DNA from 2 places in the Actinoplanes sp. HUAS TT8 genome. Region 1 is predicted to be linked to the other one. Evidence: riboswitches for the same ligand, from Rfam matches in the RefSeq annotation. Region 1 holds a riboswitch; the other holds the start of a gene.

Region 1 (10,694 bases):
CCACCGTGCAGGGTTGCCGGGAGCAGCTCAGCGAGCCGCGTCAACGGGAACGACGCAACGGTCTCGGGTCGGGGAATGCCGGACACGGCGTCAGACCCTACCCGGTACTCCGGGCGTTCCCGTCAACGCCATGCGACCTGACTTCATCCATGGATCTTGAAGGTCGGCGGTTTCGACGCGGACGGTGGCACTAAGTAATGGGTGAGGGTGTAGGACATCATCTGCGAGAAGGCCGGGGCGGCCACCTCGCCGCCGGTGCCCTTGGCGACGTCCATCGCCACCGCGACGACGTAGCGCGGGTTCTCGGCCGGCGCCATGCCCACGAACGAGCTGGCGTTGTGGCTGGTGTACTCGCCGTCGACGACCATGGCACCGGTGCCGGTCTTGCCGGCCACCCGATACCCGGCGACCTGCGCCTTGACGCCGGTGCCCTCGTCCTCGACCACGGCCTCCATCAGCGTCCGCAACTCGGTGGCCACCTTGGCGTCGAGCACCCGATGGGTCTCCGGCGCGGCGGCCGGGATCTCCTGGCCGTCGGCCCCGGAGACGGTCGACTTGATCAGGTGCGGCTGGATGTAGACGCCGTCGTTGGCGATCGCGCCGTACCCGGCCGCCATCTGCACCAGGGTGGCCGAGACGCTGAGCCCGATCGGCACCGAACCGTAGGCCGAACCGCTCCAGTCCTGGGGCTTGAGCAGCAGCCCGTCGGCCTCACCGGGCATGCCCTCGCCGGTCGCCTTACCCAGCCCGAACTTCTGCTGGTACTCGTAGATCCGGTCCTTGCCCAGCATGTCGCCGATCCGGATGGTCCCCACGTTGGACGAGTAGGCCAGGATGCCGGCGATGCTCAGCTTGCTGCCCTTGTCCTGCGGGTGGCTGTCCTTGAACGGGGTGTCGCCCTTGACGATCGCCGGGGCGACCGTGATCAGGGAGTCCGGGGTGATCAGACCCTCCTGCAGCGCCGCGCCGATCATGAACGGCTTGTGGCTGGAACCGGGATCGGTGACGACCGCGGTCGGCACGTCCATCCGCGCCTTGGGGTCGTAGTCCTGCGCCTTGGCCGCGTTGTAGGCCGGGTAACTGGCCTGGGCGACCACCTCACCGGTCCGGGCGTCCAGGATCACCGCGCCGGCCACCGTGGCGTGGTTCTTCTCCGCCTCGGCGTTCAGCACGGACTGCGCCTTCCACTGCACCCACTGGTCGATGGTCAGCTTCAGCGAGTTCCCCGGCTTGGCCGCGGTCTCCTGCTCGTAGCCACCGGCGATCGGCACGTTCAGGCTGCCCGCGCCGGTCTCGAAGACCCGCCGGCCGTCGGTGCCGTGCAGCAGGTCGTCGTAGCGCGCCTCCAGGCCCTCCAGCCCGTGCTGGTTCTCCCCGGTGAAACCGATCAGGTTGGCCGCCAGATCCGGGTTGGGCACGTCACGCCGCTCGTCGATGTGCGTGTAGATGCCCGGGAGCCCCATCTTCTCGATCTGGGTGGCGACCGAGATGTCCACGCCCCGCTTGAGGTAGCTGAACTTCACCCACGTCCCGCCGACCAGCTGCTTGCGCTTCATGTCGGAGGCCAGCTCGGACGGGGCGACACCGAGCAGCGGGGCCAGTTTGGCCGCCGTCTCCGGGATGTTCTTCTGCAGCTTCGCGTTCTCCGGGTCGGCGTAGACGTACCGCGCCTCGACACTGTTGGCCAGGATCGCGCCGTCCCGGTCCATGATGCTGCCCCGCGGCGCCGGCAGCTCGACCGTGCTCAGCCGCTTCTCCCGCAGCTTGACCAGGCTCGCCACCTCGGACGGCGAGGTCGCCACCTGCAGCACGACCAGGCGGACGCCGATCATGACGAACAGCGACAGCGCCAGCACGGTGCCCAGTCGCAGGCGGCGCGTGCTGTTGGCCAGCTTGGGCGGCTCGGCCGGGACCGGCCGAGGCCGGCGAACCGGCTCCCGGCGCGGCCTGCTCTGGCTGCGTTCGCTTGCGGTCCGCCGTGGTCCGGGTTCCGGCTTGGAGGTACGGCGGGGAGGGGCGCCGCGGGAGGGAACGGTGCTACGCCGTACGCGCGAATCGTCCTTCTCCTCGGCGGGACGGGACCGTTTCTGCGGCTCGCGCCGCTGCGGCTCCCGCTTCTGGGGTTCGCGCTTCTCGGCGGTCTTCTCCGCGCGCTCGCGCTTCTCCGTGGTCCGCTCGGCGCGCTCGCGCTTCTCCGTGGTCCGTTCCGCGCGCTCGCGGGGTTCCGGAGGCCGGCCGCCGCGCTGCCGTGATCGGGGGCTCTCGCCGCCCTCGACCACCTGCAACGCGGGCCGGAACGGATCGGCGGTGCGCCCGGTCCGCGGGGAGCGGCCGCGCTCGGCCACCGTGCGGCCCCGCGGGGTGTAGGCCCGCGCCTCCCCGATGCCGGAGAAACCCCGGCGCTCGGGCTCGTCGTTCCCCTCGGCGGGGACGGCACGGGACGGATCGCGCCGGGGCGAATTGCCCCGGCGCGGTGTCTCGTCGTCGGCTCGCGGCGACACGGCTTTACTGCCCCGTTCCCACAGCGTTCTGGTCGGCGCTGTTCTGACCGGTGGTGCTCTGACCCGTGCTGTTCTGGCCCGTGGTCCCCTGGCCCGTCGTGCCCTGGCCCGTGGTGCCCTGGCCCGTGGTGCCGGTGGTGTTCGTTGCGGCTGGGGCACCGGTGCCGTCGGTGGTCAGCGCCTCCTGGGCGGTCACCGAGGTGGCACCCTTGCCCGGCGTCGGTGTCCGGATGATCTTGCCGTCGGGCAGCCGGATCATCGCCGGGTTCTCGGCCGGGACCAGGCCCAGCCGGCGCGCGGCGGCGGCCAGGTTGCCCGGGCTGCTCACCTGGTTCAGCTGCTGCTGCAACTCCTGCTGCTGCTCGTCCAGGCTCGCCTGGTTCTTGCGCAGCGCGTCGAGCTGGAACGACTGCTCCATGGTCTTCGTGTTGACCAGCAGGATGCCGACCACACCGACCAGGACCAGCACGATCAGGCCGGCCGCGAACGTCGGGCGCGGCGCCCGGATCGGCAGCGGCGGCGCGACCCGCAACCGGGGCAGAACCGGAGCCGGAGCCTCGGCGGTGTCCAGCCGCCGGGCCGCGGTGCCCTCGATCCGCACCTCGATGTCGCCCTCGACCCGCAGCCCGGCCGGCGCGCGTCCCTCGTCGCTCCGCATCCCGGACCGGCGCGTGTCGGCACCGCGTGCCCCGGCCGAGCGCTTCCCGTTGTCCCGCATGCCGGTCTCGCGCATGCCGAGCTCGCGCTTCTCGGAACCCCGCGTGCTTGCTTCGCGCTTTTCCGAACCCCGCAGGCTCGTCTCGCGCTTCTCGGAACCCCGCGTGCTTGCTTCGCGCTTCTCGGAACCGCGCGTGCCGGCCTGGCGCACCCCCCGGGTGCCAGTCCCCTCGGTTCCGGCATCGCGGCTCGCCCCGCGCCCCCGCGCCCCGGCAGTGGACCGCGGTTGCGCCGTGCGGCCCCCCGACCGCGGCGCTTCGGTTCGCTCGCTCATGCTTCCCCCTCCCCCTCCTTCGGCCCCGGGCGTCGCCGCCCCTGTCCCCCGCCGTTCCCCGCCGTCCGGGGCCGCTCGCGGCCGGTCCCGGTGGGCTGGGTCGCCCCTTGCTGCCTCTCGTCGATCCGTTCCACCGCGCGCAGCTTCACCGAAGCCGCCCGCGGGTTCTCCGCCACCTCCGCCTCGCTGGGCAGTTCCGACCCCCTGGTCAGCAGCCGCAGCGTCGGACCGGTTCCGGGCAGTTCGACCGGCAGGTCGATCGGCCCGGTGCTACGTGCCCGCTTGGTGAGCGCACGCTTCACGATTCGGTCCTCAAGTGATTGATAACTCATCACCACAAGTCGCCCGCCGGGCGACAACGCGTCCAAAGCAGCGGGAACCGCCGATTCGAGCACGTCGAGCTCGCCGTTGACCTCAATGCGTAGTGCCTGGAACGACCTTTTCGCGGGATTTCCACCCGTTCGCCGCGCGGCGGCCGGAATAGCGTCTTTAATGAGCTCCGCCAGCCGGGCGGTCGAGACGATCCGGGCCTTCGCCCGCTCCCGCACGATCAACGAGACGACCCGCGGGGCGAACTTCTCCTCGCCGTACTGCCGGAGGATGCGCACCAGCTCACCCGGCTCGTACGTGTTGACGACCTCTTCCGCGGTCATTCCGCGGGACTGGTCCATGCGCATGTCCAGCGGAGCGTCCTGCGCGTAGGCGAAACCGCGGTCGGCCTCGTCCAACTGCAACGAGGAGACGCCGAGGTCGAACAGGCCGCTGTCGATCGCCGGGATCTCCAGCTCGGCGAGCACCCGGGGCAGCTCGTGGTAGACCGCGTGCACCAGGTGGATCCGCCCGGCGAACCGCTCCAGGCGGTGCCGCGAGTGGGCGAGCGCCTCGGTGTCCCGGTCCAGTCCGATCAGGACGGCGTCCGGGAAGCGCTCCAGGACCGCCTCGGCGTGGCCGCCCAGGCCCAGCGTGAAGTCGACGTGCACCGCGCCGGGCCGGGCCAGAGCCGGGCCGAGCAGCTCGAGGCAGCGTTCCAGCAGCACCGGAACGTGCGTGCCGCGCGGCTCCCCCATGTCGACCCCCATTGACCCACCCGTTCGCGTATCACTCGGTTGTTACCTGAAAAGCTGTCCGTGCCGGCCCGGCGCCCGTCCGTACCGCCAGATCCCCATCCGCTCTGTCCCGCACGCCGGTGTGACCCGGCGCCGGACACGCGCCTGGCGCCGGGGAAGAGGCGCCAGGAGCGGGAGCGGCTGGAGATCTCGCAGTACGGCAGCAGTGGCGTCCGGACCGCACTCCCAGCGGCCCACCGAGTGCCACGCCCTACAGTCCGCCGGGCAGCACCCCCTCCTCGATGTCGGCGAACTCTTCCTCGCTCGCCGAGAGGTAGTCGTCCCAGGACTGCTTGTCCCAGATCTCGACCCTGGTGCTGGCCCCGATCACCACGAGATCCCGGCCGAGACTCGCGTACTCCCGCAGGTGTGCGGGGATGGTGACCCGGCCCTGTTTGTCGGGGACCTCGTCGTGCGCGCTGGCGAAGAACACCCGGCTGTAAGCCCGGGCGGCCTTGTTGGTCACCGGCGCCTCGCGCAACTGACCGGCGAGACGAGTGAACTCCGGCATCGGGAACACGTAAAGACAGCGCTCCTGCCCCTTCGTGATCACGACACCTCCCGCCAACTCGTCGCGGAATTTCGCCGGGAGGATCAGCCGGCCCTTCTCGTCCAGCCGAGGGGTGTGCGTGCCGAGGAACATCGGCCCCCACCCCTTTGCCGGGACAGCCGCTCCTTCGCGGAGGAAGCGGGCCGTCTGTCAACTCGGGCCGGCAGGCTCTCGGTCGGATTCCTCGGTCCTGCCACTGGGCCCCACTCTACTCCACTTCCCTCCACCTGCAACCCGAAAGCGGCTGCTCGCGAACTGTTTTCGCGGACGTAATCCCAGTTCACAGGGGGTGGGTCGAAGTGGAGGGGTTCAGCATGATCCACCAGGTCCGGTTTCCGACATCAGGCGCACGAGGGTCGATAAGTCCGGCGCAAAACGGTCAAAACCTCGTCGGTGGAGTGGTCGCCCGCGCCGCGGGGAGGAAAGTGGAGGCCCCCCGGGGAGGAAAGTGGAGCCTCCGGGCGGCCGAATGTGGACCGTCCCGAGCCTCCACAAGCACCTCCGGCCCCTGTGGCCCCTCTCACCGCGCGACCCCGGGCGCCGATCCGCGCGGCCCGCCCCGGCCACCGGGCGCCGATCCCCGCGGCTCCCCCGCCGCCCGCGGCCCGCCCACCGTCGCGACTCCCCCGCCCCCGCGGCTCTCTCGCCCCCGCGACTCCCTCGCCCCCGCGACTCCCCCGCCCCCGCGACTCCCCCGCCCCCGCGACTCCCCCGCCCCCGCGACTCCCCCGCCCCCGCGACTCTCCCGCCGCCGCGGACCACCTCCGGACAGCACGAACGCCAGTGGGGCGTGACCCGGATCGGGTCACGCCCCACTGGCGGTGCTTCCTTACTTACTTGGTGCTGTCCGCCGAGCACTCGCATCGACCGAGATCCCCAGCAGCCGGATCCCGCCGACGAGCCCGGCGGACGACGTCACGCCGTCAGACGACGTACGACGTAGTTACTGCCGTAGATCTTGTGCTTGCCGACCCGGGCCCCGGTGTGCGGGGAGTCGTACATGTAGCCGCCACCGGCGTAGATGCCGGCGTGGTACCCGTACGACCCGGACCGGAAGATGATCAGGTCGCCGACCTTCTTGCTCGACTTGCTGACCGCCTTGCCGTAGTCCTGCTGGCCGTCCGCCTTGTGCGGCAGCTTCTTCCCGGCCGCCTTCTTGTAGACGTACTGGGTGAAGCCCGAGCAGTCGAACCGGCTCGGCCCGGCCGCGGCGAACTTGTACAGCGCGCCGGTGTGCTTCTTCGCCTCGGCGAGGACCTTGGCACCGCTGGTCTTCACGGTGATCTTCGCCTGGTGGGACGTCGAGGTGTACCCGGCGCCGGTGAAGAGCGTCCGCAGCCAGATGGTCGTCTTCGGCGAGGTGGAGAAGGTGACCGTACCACTGCTGGGAACGGTCTTCTTCGCGTAGAGAACCCACTTGCCGTTGACGTAGGCCTGCAGCCGGATGGTGCCCTTGGCCGCCTTGCCGGTCCGCGGGTCGACGGCCTTGGCGGTGATCCTGGTGCTGTTGCCCCACGCGATGGTGCGAACGCTGACCCGGGTGGTCAGGGTGGGCTTCACCTTGGCGGCCGCCTTCGCCGCCGTGGTGGAGATGACCGGGGTCGTCGTGGTCGCTGCCAGGGCGGGTGCCGATGCCAGCAACTGGCCGGCACACAGGCAAAGACCCAGGGACAGCGCGGCGGTGGTGGCGCCGGTGAGGCGCCGATTGCGGACCGCGCGGTGGCGGCCCGAACTGTGCTCGTGCACGGTTAGGAAATCCCTCCGGCACGCCTGCGAGGTTAGCTGTCGGGTTCGGGCGGGAAGGCTTGCCCGGCCACCGCGGTGGCTTCACCCCAAGGTCCGGGACCTGATGCGCCGTCGGGTGGGACGACGCGGGTCCGGACCGGAAATCTGGGTTCCCCGTCCCTGCCCCCGAATGCCTGGTCAGCTTTCTGGTACTTCACATGGTCGCGTCCACCGGTCCGGGGCAGGGCTCGGCGTGAACCGGTTGAGCGCGACCGGCGAGCGGTTGCCGCCGGCGGAATCCTTGGTACCTGAATTCCCTCATGATCGTCAGGTGCGAAATCGTCACTCTAAGTAGTTGGCACATTGGCCTGTGTCCGGTTTGTTATCTCCGCGAGACAAATGCCGTGACTCTACGAACTCACCTGAACACGCAAAGTTGATCGTCCCCAGTGAACCAGAACACACAATTTCTCAGGTGGTAACCCATTGGTGGCCGCGAATCGTTAGGCAGCGGCGCAAACGGGGTAAGCCGTACGGCCCACCCGGACCGGTCCGGTGATCCAGGCCTTCCGGCAACTCGACGTAACCCCCGGGTCCGGTACCCTCGCTGGCGTGACGGACGGGAAGATGCCATTACGGGCCATAGTCGCGACCACCGCGTCGAAGACCGCGGCCGCGCTCTCCAGGGCCGCGGGTCGCGGCGACGGTTCGGTGATCGGCGGCTGGATCGGCCTCAAGATCGACCCCGACCTCCTGGCCCACCTCGCGTCCGGCCGCGCCGTCGCGCTGGTCTCCGGCACCAACGGCAAGACCACCACGACACGGCTCACCGCGGCCGCGCTCGGGGTGCTCGGCCGGGTCGCCACCAACGGGTACGGGGCGAACATGCCCACCGGCCACACCTCGGCGCTGGCCAAGGAGGGGCACACCCCGTTCGCGGTGCTGGAGACCGACGAGCACTACCTGCCGCAGGTGATCCAGGCCACCCGCCCCAAGGTGGTCGCGCTGCTCAACCTCTCCCGCGACCAGCTGGACCGGGCGAAGGAGGTGGCGATGATGGCGCAGCTGTGGAAGACCGCGCTGGCCGGCCACCCCGAGATCCGGGTGGTGGCCAACGCGGACGACCCGATGGTCGTCTGGGCCGCGAGCTCCAGCCCGCAGAGCACCTGGTTCAGCGCCGGCCAGCGCTGGCACGACGACTCGTTCGTCTGCCCGGAGAGCGGCCATCCGATCGAGCGGGCCAACGGCGACTGGTGGTGCACCGGCTGCCCGCTGCGCCGCCCCACCCCCCAGTGGGTGGTGGAGGAGGACGGCGTCATCGACCCGCGCGGCGACTGGCACCTGGTCAAGCTGCAGCTGCCGGGCAAGGTCAATCTGGGTAACGCGGCCACCGCGCTCGCGGTCGCCGGTGAGTTCGGCGTTCGTCCGATCGAGGCGCTGCCCCGGCTCTCCCGGGTGACGTCCATCGCCGGGCGGTATGCGCAGGTCGACCGCGACGGGCGCAACATCCGCCTGCTCCTGGCGAAGAACCCGGCGAGCTGGCTCGAAGCGTTCGACATGGCCGACCAGGCGCCGACCCTGCTCTCGATCAACGCGCGGGACCCCGACGGGCTGGACACGTCCTGGCTGTGGGATGTCGACTTCGCCCCGCTGCGGGACCGTCCGGTGCTGATCACCGGCGACCGGGCGTTCGACCTGGCCGTCCGCCTCCAGGTGAACCAGGTTCCGTTCCAGCACGTACACACCTTCGACGAGGCGCTGGCGCAGGTGCCGCCGGGCCGTCTCGAGGTGATCGCCAACTACACGGCGTTCCAGGACATCCGAGCGGGACTCGACCGTGTCAACTGAGCAGTTCCGCACCGGGAAACAGAGGTCTCGAGCATGAACGACAGCACGCTGCGGATCGTGTGGATCTACCCCGATCTGCTGTCGACCTACGGCGACCGGGGCAACATGCTGATCCTGGCGCACCGGGCGGCCGCTCGCGGCATCCCGGTGGAGACCTACGAGGTCCGCTCGGACATGCAGATGCCCACCACCGCCGACATCTACCTGATCGGCGGCGGTGAGGACGGCCCGCAGGCCCTCGCCGCCCAGCGGCTGATCACCGACGGCGGTCTGCACCGGGCGGTGGCCCAGGGCGCCTCGGTTCTGGCCATCTGTGCCGGTTACCAGCTTTTCGGTCACTCGTTCTTCGCCAAGGGGACGAAATGTTCGGGCCTGGGGCTGCTCGACATCACGTCCGACCGGGGTGAGACCCGGGCGGTCGGCGAACTGCGGGGCGACATCGACCCGCGGCTCGGCCTGCCCCCGCTGACCGGTTTCGAGAACCACGGCGGCCGCACCCACCTGGGCGCACACGCCGCACCGCTGGCCCGGGTGACCGGGGGCATCGGCAACGACGGCCAGACCGAGGGGGCGTGGGCCGGCAAGATCATCGGAACCTACAGTCACGGTCCGGCGTTGTCTCGCAACCCAGCGCTAGCCGATCTGCTACTCCGTTGGTCCACCGGCGCGGATAGGCTTGCGCCCCTCGACGACTCCTGGGCCGAACGGCTCCGGGGCGAACGGCTCTCCGCCGGGCTACCGGCCTGAGGGCCATACGACGACGAAGACGGGCGCGGAACAACCGGAACGACCTTGTCCTGAACCGACGACAGTTGGGGCGGTAGGCCTGCATGACCGACAAACCTGATCACTCCACGGGCACACGTCCCGGGGACTCTCAGGCTGCGCCGCTCAGCCGGCCCACCGCCACGGCCCTCCTCGACCAGGCCCCGTCCCCGGCCGGCCCGGCTCAGGCCTCGGCCACCGCGCTCGACCCGGCCGCGGTTCTCGACCCGGCCGCGGCAGCTGCTCAGCCGGCCGGTGCGGTTGCGGCCGGTGCCGTTGCCGCCGCCTCGGTGGCCGACCCGGCCGAGGTCGAGAAGACGCCGATGAGCCGCAAGCACCGGTTCATCCGGTTCGGGCTGCTCACGGCCGCGATCGGTGGTCTCGCCGCGGCGGCCGCCCTGCTCCCGATGCGGGAGATCGGCGACGCGGTCGTCGCCCTGGGCCCCGGCGCCGCCGTCGCGGTCGCCGTCCTCGGCGGTCTCCTGTTGTCGGTCCTGGTCCCGCGCACCGCGGTCACCGTCGCCTGCGGCGCCCTGCTGGGTGCCGCCACCGGCGCGATCGCCGCACTGGCGGCCGCCGTGATCGCCGCCACCGCCACCTACTACCTGGGCCGCTGGGCCGGCCGCGGCGTCCTGCAGGCCAAGGCCGGCGGTCGCCTGGCCCGCCTGGACGGCTGGCTGAACCGCCGCGGTCTCGCCGCCGTCCTCCTGGTCCGTTTCCTGCCGCTGGCCCCGTTCGGCCTGGTCGGCTACGCCTACGGCACCACCAGCGTCTGCCGCAAGCGTTACCTGCTGGGCACCACGATCGCCGCCATCCCGTCCACGGTCACCTACGCCGTGATCGGTGCCGCGGTCGTCGCCCCCGGAAAGATGAGCCCGATCACGGTCGCCCCGGCGATCATCAGCTTCATCCTCTCCACCGCGATCGTCATCCGCTGGCGCCAGAGCGCCCGCCGCGCCGTCACCCCCGCCTGACGCCGGCCCAGCCGGCCCACAAGCTCCACCCGCACTTCCGCCGGGCCCGCCCGCCGAGCCTGCCCGCAGCATTTCCCGCCGAGCCTCCCGCGGCACTTCCCGTAGAGCCCACCCGCGGCACCTCTCGTAGAGCCCACCCGTGCTCCAGCGCACGCCCAGTCTCTCCGCCAGCCTCAGCCCATTCCTGCCCGGCGCGCGGGCCGGGCGGTGTGGTCAGTGGGTGAGGGCTCGGGT
Region 2 (10,694 bases), 1.3 Mb from region 1:
CGGTGGCCTGAGCGTCTCCTCGGTCGGCAACCACGAGTTCGACAAGGGCGCCGACGACCTGCTGAACCACCTGGACCAGAAGGCCAACTTCCCGTACCTGGCCGCGAACGTCTACAAGGACGACAAGCGGATCCTGCCCGGCTACTCGGTGCAGACCGTGGGCGGCGTGCGCGTCGGTTACATCGGCGTGGTCACGCTGGAGACCCCGAACATGGTCAGCCCGGACGGCGTCAAGGGTCTGGACTTCCGTGACCCGGTGGCCGAGGCGAACAAGGTGGCCGACGAGCTGTCCGACGGCGACGAGTCGAACGGCGAGGCGGACGTGGTCGTGGTGCTCGCTCACGAGGGCGCCGCCACCGAGAACATCAACTCCGCCGAGGCGCTGCAGAGCGACAAGGTGTTCGGCGCGTTCACGCGGCTCGACGCGAACGTGGACGCGATCTTCAGCGGCCACACGCACCAGCCGTACGCGTTCGAGATCCCGATCCCCGGAACGGACAAGACCCGTCCGGTGCTGCAGGCCGAGGACTACGGTCTGCGTCTGGGCCGGGCGAACCTCACGTACGACCCGGTGACCAAGTCGGTGACCAGCTCGACCGCCGAGCTGATCGACGTCAAGGGCTACGCCGAGGACCCGACCGTGGCCGGGATCGTGGCCGCCGCCAAGACCAACTCGGCCGAACTCGGCAAGAAGGTCCTGGGCAACATCACGACCGACATCAAGCGGGCCTACTCGGCGACCGGTACCGAGGACCGTGGCTCGGAGTCGGTGATGGGCAACTTCATCGCCGACGTGCAGCTCGACCAGACCAGCGACGCCGGCCGGGGTGGGGCGCAGATCGCCGTCATGAACCCGGGTGGCCTGCGTAACGACCTGCTGGTCGGTGACGACGGGGTGATCACCTACTCGGAGGCGTACGCGGTTCAGCCGTTCGCCAACGACATGGTCACCAAGACCCTGACCGGTGCGCAGATCAAGAGCGCGCTGGAGGAGCAGTGGCAGCCGGACGGCGCGTCCCGGCCGATCCTGCACCTGGGTGTGTCGAAGGGCCTGACCTACGAGTACGACCCGGCCGCGGCCCGTGGCTCGCACATCATCGCGTCGACGCTGAAGCTGAACGGGGTCACCCTCGACCCGGCCGGCTCGTACCGGGTGTCGATGAACTCGTTCCTCGCCGCGGGTGGCGACAACTTCACCTCCCTGGGCCTGAACAAGCCGAGCGCGACCACCACCGGCGACAACGACCTGACCATGCTGGTCAACTTCTTCGCCAAGTACACGCCGATCACCGCGGTCACCGCGCCCCGCAGCAAGGTGTACGTGCCGGCCCCGACCGACACCACCGCGCCGACCGGCTCCTACTCGGTGAACGCGGCGAGCATCTGGACCGGTCAGACGGTCACCCTGACCCAGAAGACGCTCTCCGACGACAGTGACGTCGCCGGGATCACGCAGGTGGTCAACTGGGGCGACGGCAGCGCGGCGGAGACGCTGGCGGCCGGCGCGAAGACCGCCACCCACAAGTACGCCAAGGCCGGCACGTTCGCGGTCACGGTGACGATCACCGACAAGGCCGGCAACGCGTCCGCGCCGATCGCCGCCGGTACCGTCACGGCGGCCGTCCAGACCGGCAAGTACAGCGTCGACCGGGGTTCGATCTACGCCACCCAGTCGATCACGCTGCGGGTCAGCGGCGTGAACGGCACCTCGGTGAAGATCAGCTGGGGCGACGGCTACGTCGGCAGCGCGTCGGCCAACACGCCGGTGGCGCACACCTACACCAAGGCCGGCACCTACACCATCAAGGTCACCCCGGTGAACGGCGTCGGCGCCGGCACCACCGTGACCGCCGGTTCGGTCAAGGTCGTCAAGGACGTCTGGGCGCCCAAGGTCACCCTGAAGGTGCCGAGCGGCCCCAACCGCGCGACCTCGTGGGCCAAGGTCACCGGCTCGGTCAGCGACACCGGTCTCGGTGTCCGCTCGGTCCGGGTCAAGCTGACCGAGCAGCGGGGCAGCCACTGGTACTACTACAGCCACGGCAAGTGGGTCAAGGCGTCCTCGCGGACGTCCGCCCTGGCCAAGGCTGAGGTGGTGAACGCGTCGTTCAGCGGGAGCACGTGGAGCGTCCGGGTCACCGGCGTGAAGACGGGCATCCTGCGGATCTCGTACTGGGGGGTGGACAAGGCCGGTAACACCTCGGCCGCCAAGGTCTACTTCCGGACGATCACGCGGTAACACCTGACAGGCCGGGAGGCCCTCGTCGCGATCAGCGCGGCGGGGGCCTTTCCGCATGTCAGGGCGGTGCTATGGCCGTACCGTAAGCGGATTTTGATGGTTTTTTGAGGGTCAGCCGAAGGCGGCTCGGCAGTGCTTGAGGAAGGCGGCGAGCGCCGGACTCGTGCGCTCGACCCAGACCAGGGCCAGCAGGGCCGGGATCTCGATGCCGTCGATCGGGACGGCGATCAGATCCGGGTGGGCGGCGGCCATCGACTCGCTCAGGATGGCCACCCCGAGACCCCGGCGGGCCAGGCCGGCGACGGTTTCCGGCGACGTCGCGACGAGTGCGACCTGCGGTCGCAGCCCGAGCCCGGCCATCCCGGCCCGGTCGAGCACGTCACGGATGCCGGTGCCTTGCGGAAGACAGATTATTGGGTACGAGGTGAGCCCGGTGATCGCCAGGCGGCCGCGTCGCGCCAGCTCACTGCCGGGGGAGGTGAGCGCGACGAGCGGCTCGCTGACGATGACGTGCGACGCGAGATGTTCCGGCGGCTCGCCGGCCAGCCCGGCCAGAGCGACGTCGATCGCGCCGGCCCGGACACCGGCGACGAGCTGATCCGAATTCGCCTCGGTCAGCTCGACCTCGATGCCCGGATGATCGTCGTGGAAGGCGGCGAGCGCGTCGAAGAGCGGCGCGACCTCGCAGCCGATCACCATCCCGATCGTCAGCCGCCCCCGGACCAGGCCTTTCACGTCGTCGATGGCGTCGCGCAGGTCAAGCGTCGAGTCGAGCGCGGCCCGGGCGTGGCGCAGCGCGACGGAACCGGCGTCGGTGAGCCGGGCGGTCCGCCCGCTGCGGACGAAAAGCTCGGCCCCGAGCTCGTGCTCCAACGCTTTGACCTGGGCACTCACCCCGGACTGGGTGATGTGCACCCGTTCGGCGGCGCGGGTGAAACTGCCGGTCTCGGCGACCGCGACGAAGTACTCCAGCTGCCGCAAATCCATGAGTAGGAATTGTAGTAGCTAGAAGAACTATCTGTTGGACTTGTGGATCGGGCCGGAGGAGGGTGGAGTCATGACCGAACGCGAGAAGGCCCACCGACCCGAAGACCTGACGCGCCTGTTCGTCGAGCGCGCCAACGCGAAGGACGCCGAAGGCCTCGCGCTGCTGTATGAGGAGGAGGCCGTGATGGCCTTCCCGCCGGGCAGCCAGACGGTCGGCCGCGCCGCGATCCAGAAGCTCTGGGCCGAGCTGCTGCCCAGGATGCCCCGGTTCGAGCCCGAGCCCCCGCTGCCGACCCTGATCAGCGGCGACCTGGCCCTCACCTCGACACCGCCGAAAGACGGGGCCGGGGCGAGGGCGCAGGTGGTCCGCCGGCAGCCCGACGGAACGTGGCTGCGGGTGCTCGACCAGCCGGAATTCGTCAGAGCGCCAGGCGCTGACCGACCCTGAGGTGGTTCGGGTTGCTCAGACGGGTCGCGTTGGCGCGGTAAAGGGCCCGCCAGCCGCCGCGGACGTGGTGGCGCGCGGCGATGCCGGACAACGTGTCACCACGCCGCACGACGTAGGTGCCGGTGGTCTTCAACGCGGTGTTGTAGGAGGCCAGGCGGTAAGGGCTCACCTTCGTGGTGGTCCGGGCGCTGGTCAGGCCCCGGCGGCCGCACGTGGGCCAGGCGTGGATCCCCTGGCTGCGCAGCACCCGTTCGGCGACCGTGATCTGCTCGTTCTTGGAGGCGAGATTGGCCGTGGAGCCGTATTTGCCGCCGCCGTGAGCACGCCACGTCGAACGACTGAACTGCAGGCCGCCGTAATAGCCGTTGCCGGTGTTGATCCGCCAGTTGCCGCCGGATTCGCATCGGGCCACGGCGTCCCAGTTCACGTTCGGGGCAGCGCTGGCCGGTGCGGACTCGACGGCCAGCAGGCCCACGGCGCCGGCCAGCCCGGCGATCGTGATGCCGAGAGCACGCCGGACCCGGGTCCGCTTGGAGACCGCGCGGTGCTGGGGCCCTGATGGAGCGCGCTCGGCCGGCATCGGCCGTAAAAGGGCGCGCGGGGACTGGGCTCGCCGGGAGAGGACACGACGAACCCGCTTGTTCAGGTGAAGCATGAAGTTTTCCCTCCACGCCTACGAGGTGAGCTGTCGGGTTCGGGCCGAGGAGCCCGGCCGCGTGAGCGGCTTCACCCCGAGGCGCGCTCCGGTTCGAGCGCGCCGAGGAACTTGTGGGTCCCCCGCTCCATGCCTGTGTGTTGTTGACCGTGACCAGCAGGCAGGACTCGGCGTTCCGGCCACGGTGTCCGCGATTGCGGACTGCCGACGGTAGCCACCACCTCACTGGACTGACTACGTCCGGAAGCGGGGCCGGTGACTTTGTTCTCACAAATTAGCCGCTTTGATCTTCCTTTGTGTGAATAACTCCCTGAGTTCTTCAATCGTGGCGCGACTTGCCACCCACGTGGTCGCGCATACGGGGGAAAGCCGCTCTCCATAGGCTTAGCGCTCGCACGACTGGGTAAAAATGCCGCGCTCGTTCGGATCCCGGCTGCGTGCTCATGCGACTCCGGTCCTGTACAAGGGTTTCCGCGCGGTTGTTACCGGCCAGTTCCCCTGGACGCGGTCCGGGGTGCACAATCTCCGACCATGAGTGATCGTTCACGCGACTTCGAGGTGATCGTCTACGGTGCGACCGGCTTCGTCGGCGTACTGGTGGCGGAATATCTCGCCGGACACGCACCGGCCGGCACCCGAATCGCGCTGGCCGGCCGCTCGGCGGAGAAACTGGCGGCGGTTCGGGACCGGCTCGGCGTCGACTGGCCGGTTCTGGTCGCCGACGCGGCCGACACCGAGGCGCTGACCACGCTGGCCGGACGCACCCGGGTGGTGGTCACCACGGTCGGGCCGTACGCGAAATACGGCCACGCCCTTGCGCACGCCTGCGCGACGACCGGCACCGACTACGTTGATCTGACCGGTGAAGTGCTGTTCGCCCGGGACAGCATCGACGCGAACCACGAACTCGCTCGCAGCACCGGTGCGCGGATCGTCCACTCCTGCGGCTTCGACTCCATCCCGTCCGACATCGGCGTCCACGTCCTCCACAAGCTGGTCGAATCGGACGGCGCGGGCGAGTTGACCGACACCACGCTCGTGGTGACGAGCATGCGCGGCGGGGCCAGCGGCGGCACCATCGACTCGATGCGCAACCAGGTCGACGACATGAAGAAGGACCCGGCGCTGCGGCGGGTGGCCGGAAGTCCGTACTCGCTGAGCCCCGACCGCAAGGCCGAACCGAAACTGCCCCGGCAGAGCGACCTGGACACGTTCCCGGCCTCCGAAGTGGACCCGCGGCTGCGCGGGCGACTCGCGCCGTTCGTGATGGCGTCCTACAACACGCGGGTGGTGCGGCGCAGCAACGCGTTGCGATCCTGGGCCTACGGGCGGAACTTCCGGTACCGCGAGGCGATGAGCGTCGGCGCGTCCCCGCTGTCGCCGGTCATCGCGTACGGCACCAAGCTGGGACTGGGCGCCCTCTTCGCGGGGCTCGCGGTGCCGCCGGCCCGGTTCGTGCTCGACCGTCTCCTGCCCAAGCCGGGCACCGGGCCGAGCGAACGGGAACGGCAGGCCGGCCACTTCACCATGGACATCTTCACGACGACGTCGACCGGCGCGCGGTACACGGCGCGGGTGCGGGCCAAGGGCGACCCCGGTTATGCGGCGACCTCGGTGATGCTCGGAGAAGCGGCGCTCGCACTGGCGCTGGACCGGGAGTCGCTGCCGCCGTCCGAGGGCGGGGTGCTGACGCCGGCCACCGGGATCGGGGACGCGCTGGTCACCCGCCTCCAGGCCGCCGGGCTGGAGATCAGCGCGCGCAAGCTCTGACCGGGTGGGCCGAAGCCGCCGCCGGGCGCGATCGGTAATCCGACGGTTGGACGGTCAGGAATCAACAGCGGTCGTCTGTGGATCGCCACTAGCCGCATACGGGTCTTTCCGGGCAGGATGCGAAGAGTGACCGCCAGCCCGCTGCCGCACCCGCTGACGTTGGCGGGCAATGGCGTCGTGCTGCGGGAATGGATGCCCGACGATTTGGAAGATCTCGTCGCGATCCTCGACGAACCAGACATCGCCCGGTGGACGCCGATGCCGTCGCCGTTCGACGTCGAGGCCGGGCTGGCCTACCTGAAACGGGCCCGGCAGGGGCGGCTGACCGGGCGGCGGATCCAGCTCGCGATCACCACCGACGGGCGGGCGCCGCTGGGCGAGGTGCTGCTCTTCGGCGTCGAGGAGGGGCTGCGCGAGGCCGAGCTGGGCTACCTGGTCGGAGCCGCCTATCGGCGTCGCGGGCTCGCGGCGGCCGCGTTGTCGCTGCTCACCGAATATGCGTGCGGCACGCTGCGACTGAACCGGCTGCTGCTGCGGATCGACCCGGGCAACACGGCCAGCACCGCGGTGGCGCGCCGGTGCGGGTACCGATTGACCGGCGAGCCACCGATCCCGCAGGAGGGGCCTTACGGCCCCACGAGCCTGGACACCTGGGAGTACGTGGAGGGGCTGCCCGGCGCACGACGGGAACGCCTGAGAAATGTCGCATCCCGGCGGTACGGTCGTCGCATTTGAGCAACCGGGGGTGGGGCGAGTGATCACCGTGGATCGTGCGCAGGTGATGGCCTATCGACTGGCCGCGCTGGGGCTCACCGACCGGGGCGACGCGCGACCCGCCGACCTGCCGGTGCTGGACCTGGGCGTGCAGGAATACACACCGGGCTCGACCCACGTCGCCCTCGCCGCCCGCACCGCCGCCGACCTGGAGGACGATCGGCTGGTCACCGTCTGGGCGGCCCGCGGGGCGCCACACCTGCACCGGCGGGACGACGTCGCCGCGCTGACAGCGCGACTCTGGCCGGTCGGCGACGCCGACGCGAGCGCGCGGATCAAGAGCGGGGCAATCCCCGACGGCGGGCGCCTCGGGGTCGCGGCCCTGCGCGCCACGGCCGAGGCGTTCCGCGAAGTGGTGCGGGAGCCGATGCCCCGCGGTGAGGCGAGCACCGGGGTGAGCGCGCGGGTGCCGCGCGAGCTGACGTTCGAGTGCAAGACCTGCCGGGCCCGGCACGTCTCCGGGAACGTGTGGCAGCAGGCCGGGCTGGCCGGGGGCGTCCAGGTGCTGTCCCGCGGGCGCGACGCGATGCTGGGGCCGCTGGCGACCGGCCCGATTCCCGAGGCCAACCACGGCATCGGCGAGCTGATCACGACGTACCTGCGGTTTCTCGGGCCGGCCGGCCCCGCCGAGGTGGCGAAATACCTGCAGAGCACGACCGCGGAGATCCGCGCGGTGTGGCCGGCCGAGCTGGCCGAGGTGCGCATCGACGGGCGCAAGGCGTGGCTGCCGGCGGCGAGCGTGACCGCGCTGGAGTCGGCCGCCACGCCGAAGGAGGCGCGGCTGCTCCCGGCGATGGATCCGCTGCTCCAAGGCCGCGATCGGGATCTGCTGGTGCCTGACCAGGAGCGACACAAAGAGGTCTGGCGGGTCCTCGGCAACCCCGGCGTGGTGCTGCTCGACGGGGAGATCGCCGGGGTGTGGCGGCCACGGATGGCCGGGAAGAAACGAGTGGATCTGACCGTGACCACGTTCGGGCCGCTCACAGCCGCCCGACGGGAGCGGGTCGAGGGAGAGGCGGTGACGGTGGCGCGGGCTCGTGGGGTTCCCGAGGCCACTACGGTGTTCGAGTGAGCACGATCGGGTTCCTGCACACCGCCGAGGTTCATGTGGCGACGTTCCGCGGGCTGGTCGCCTCGCTGGCGCCGGGATGGCGGGACGAGCACGTGGTCGACCCCAGCCTGCTGGCCGATGCCCGGGCCGGGATTCCGGTCGAGGAACGGGTGCGGGCGCGGCTGGCGGAACTCGGCGGGGCGGACGTGATCGTCTGCACCTGCTCGACGATCGGTCCGGAAGCCGAACGGGCCGGGGTGCTACGCGCGGACCGACCGATGGCGCGAGCAGCGGTCGCGGCCGGCGGGCGGATCGCGGTGGCCTACGCGGTGGAGTCCACGCTGGAACCGACGACCGGATTGTTGCTGGATGAGGACCCTTCGGCCGATCTGGTGCCGGTGCCCTGCCTGGACGCCTGGGCGTTCTTCGAGGCCGGGGAGCTGGCGAGTTATCACGCGGTGATAGCCGAGCAGCTGCGGGACGTGGCGGCCGACGTGATCGTTCTGGCCCAGCCGAGCATGGCCCCGGCCGCCGACCTGCTGCCCGGCCGCCTGGTGTTGTCCAGCCCGCGCGCCGCCGTCCTCGCCGCCACCACCCCCTAAAACCCCACCACCCACCCAACCCCAGCCGGCACTGACGGTTTAGCCCACACCGTTTTCCAGCCGCCAGCACCAGCCAATCCCCAATCCTGCCCACCGCCCCACCCGCCCACCGGCTTGGCGGCTTGGCGGCTTGGCGGCTTGGCGGCCTGGCGGCCTGGCGGCCCACCAGGCTGGCGGGTCGGGCGCGGGCCCGGCTGGTGCTGACGGCTGTTTTTGGGCTGTTTTGCAGCCGTGAGCACCAGCCGGACCCCGCGCCGCGCCGCGCGACGCCGGGCCGTGCCGGGCCAGCGAGCTGGGCGGTCTGGTTGCGGGCCCGGCTGGTGCTGACGGCTGTTTTTGGGCTGTTTTGCAGCCGTGAGCACCAGCCAGTCCCCGCGCCGCGCCCCGCCCCGCCCCGCCGCGCCGGGCTGCGCCGCGCCGGGCTGCGCCGCGCCGGGCTGCGCCGCGCCGGGCTGCGCCGCGCCGGGCTGCGCTGCGCCGGGCTGCGCTGCGCCGGGCTGCGCCCCGCCGCGCTGCGCCCCGCCGCGGCGGGCCAGCGGGCTGGGCGGTCTGGTTGCGGGCTTGGCTGGTGCTGACGGCTGTTTTTGGGCTGTTTTGCAGCCGTGAGCGCCAGCTGGGACCTTGGCCGGGGCCTGCGGGCTGGGCGGCGCCGTCGGCTGGGGCTGGTGGCGGGTTTTGGACGGGTTTTGGACCGTGAGCGCCAGCTGGGGCTGGGGTGGGTGTGCGGGCTCGGCTGGTGCTGAGGGCTGGTTTTGGGGCGGGTTTCGACCGTGAGTGCCAGCCCCCGGGGGTGGGGGATGTGAGCGAGCCCGCGCCGTGCCGGGCGCGGGCTCGATCGGGGAACGCCTTTAGCGGGCGCGGAACTTGCGGAGGCGGTAGCCGGCGGCGATCGCGGTGACGACGCCCCAGACGGCGACGACCACGGCGGCGATCCACCAGCCGGTCGCGGCGAGGAGGATCGCGGCGACGGCTATCGCGGCGGCGACGAAGAAGAGGGCTAACGGGGGCCTGGGGGTCGGGACGCTGAAGTTGCCGCCACCCATCCGGGCGCAGAAGTCGGGGTCGTCGCGCCGGAGCTGACGCTCCAACTGTGCCAGCCGTCGGCTGTCCTCTTTGCTGAGCATGTTTTGCTACCTTCCGGTCGCCGCGCCGGTGAAGCAAGGATCGAGAGTCGGCTATCCCGATCAAAGCCCATTGTTACCTCTGAGTTGCTTCCGTGATACGTCTGCGTGTGCCGAATTTTTCGGCCGAACTACCCGTGGACCCGGTCGGGGCGCCCAATGGGTGAGATGACCGGAAAGGTGTTCAGTAACCGGTACAACGGCTTTGCCAGGTTTCGATGACGGTGCGGATCGTTCGAAACCTGTCTCGCATTTCGGGCCCCGCGGTCAGATGGCGATAGAAACGACTCGCTTGTGGGCTGCGAAAACGCGGCGCCCCGGGGTGGCGGGCGCCGCGTTCGTCGGTGCTCAGAGATCGAAGTTTGTCGGTCGCGGCACTGTGGTCCGCGGCGGATCGCAGGGGTGTGGAGGATCAGGCGCGGTCCCGGGAGCCACGGAAGACCCAGACGCGCATCATCAGGAACCGGACCGCCGTGGCGATCAGGTTGGCCAGGACCAGGACGGTCAACTCGACGAAACGGGACGGCTCGGTGGAAGCCGCGCCCAGCAGCGCGAGCGAACCGCTGGTCAGGCCGAGACCGATTCCGAACACCACGAGGCCCTGCATCTGGTGACGGAGAGCGCCGTCCTTGCCGCTCACCCCGAAGGTCAGGCGCCGGTTCGCGGCGGTGTTGGCGACCGCCGTGGCCAGGAGCGCGATCAGGTTCGCGGCCTGCGGGCCGACCCCGACCCGCAGCAGCGCGTAGAGCACCAGGTAGGCGAGCGTGCTGGCCACCCCGACGCCGGCGAACCGGATCAGCTGACCGGTGAGGCCGGTCGGCACCCCGTCGACCGGCAGCGGGTTGCGCCCGAGCTGTTCCCGGAGCGTCCCGATCGGGAGCTTTCCGCTGCTCAGCGCGCGGGTGATCCGGACGATGCCCTTCAGGTCCTCCATCGCGGTGGAGACGATGTCGACGCGGCTGTCCGGGTCGTCGACCCAGTCGACCGGTACCTCGTGGATGCGCAGGCCGGCCCGCTCGGCCAGGACCAGCATCTCGGTGTCGAAGAACC

What was found. Region 1 has a riboswitch for cyclic di-AMP ahead of ACSHV8_RS32525 (C40 family peptidase). Riboswitches for the same ligand answer to the same signal wherever they lie in the genome.
Region 2: linked by a shared signal. The riboswitch ahead of ACSHV8_RS38650 (transglycosylase family protein) and the one ahead of ACSHV8_RS32525 (C40 family peptidase) in region 1 are both predicted to bind cyclic di-AMP.

The regions. Positions count from the first base shown of each region.
Region 1 is NZ_CP195646.1:7,368,741-7,379,434, forward strand. It holds gene ACSHV8_RS32500 (UDP-N-acetylmuramoyl-L-alanyl-D-glutamate--2,6-diaminopimelate ligase) at 1-86, opposite strand, end outside; gene ACSHV8_RS32505 (penicillin-binding transpeptidase domain-containing protein) at 144-2,384, opposite strand; gene ACSHV8_RS32510 (hypothetical protein) at 2,506-3,234, opposite strand; gene rsmH (16S rRNA (cytosine(1402)-N(4))-methyltransferase RsmH) at 3,489-4,571, opposite strand; gene mraZ (division/cell wall cluster transcriptional repressor MraZ) at 4,810-5,241, opposite strand; gene ACSHV8_RS32525 (C40 family peptidase) at 6,064-6,894, opposite strand; cyclic di-AMP (ydaO/yuaA leader) riboswitch at 6,901-7,087, opposite strand; gene ACSHV8_RS32530 (MurT ligase domain-containing protein) at 7,501-8,721, shown strand; gene ACSHV8_RS32535 (type 1 glutamine amidotransferase) at 8,755-9,468, shown strand; gene ACSHV8_RS32540 (TVP38/TMEM64 family protein) at 9,552-10,460, shown strand; gene ACSHV8_RS32545 (nucleotidyltransferase domain-containing protein) at 10,674-10,694, opposite strand, start outside.
Region 2 is NZ_CP195646.1:8,692,317-8,703,010, reverse strand. It holds gene ACSHV8_RS38665 (ExeM/NucH family extracellular endonuclease) at 1-2,236, shown strand, start outside; gene ACSHV8_RS38660 (LysR family transcriptional regulator) at 2,348-3,223, opposite strand; gene ACSHV8_RS38655 (YybH family protein) at 3,294-3,671, shown strand; gene ACSHV8_RS38650 (transglycosylase family protein) at 3,643-4,326, opposite strand; cyclic di-AMP (ydaO/yuaA leader) riboswitch at 4,328-4,508, opposite strand; gene ACSHV8_RS38645 (saccharopine dehydrogenase family protein) at 4,858-6,096, shown strand; gene ACSHV8_RS38640 (GNAT family N-acetyltransferase) at 6,223-6,831, shown strand; gene ACSHV8_RS38635 (winged helix DNA-binding domain-containing protein) at 6,851-7,942, shown strand; gene ACSHV8_RS38630 (hypothetical protein) at 7,939-8,523, shown strand; gene ACSHV8_RS38625 (DUF3040 domain-containing protein) at 9,372-9,647, opposite strand; gene ACSHV8_RS38620 (glycosyltransferase) at 10,057-10,694, opposite strand, start outside.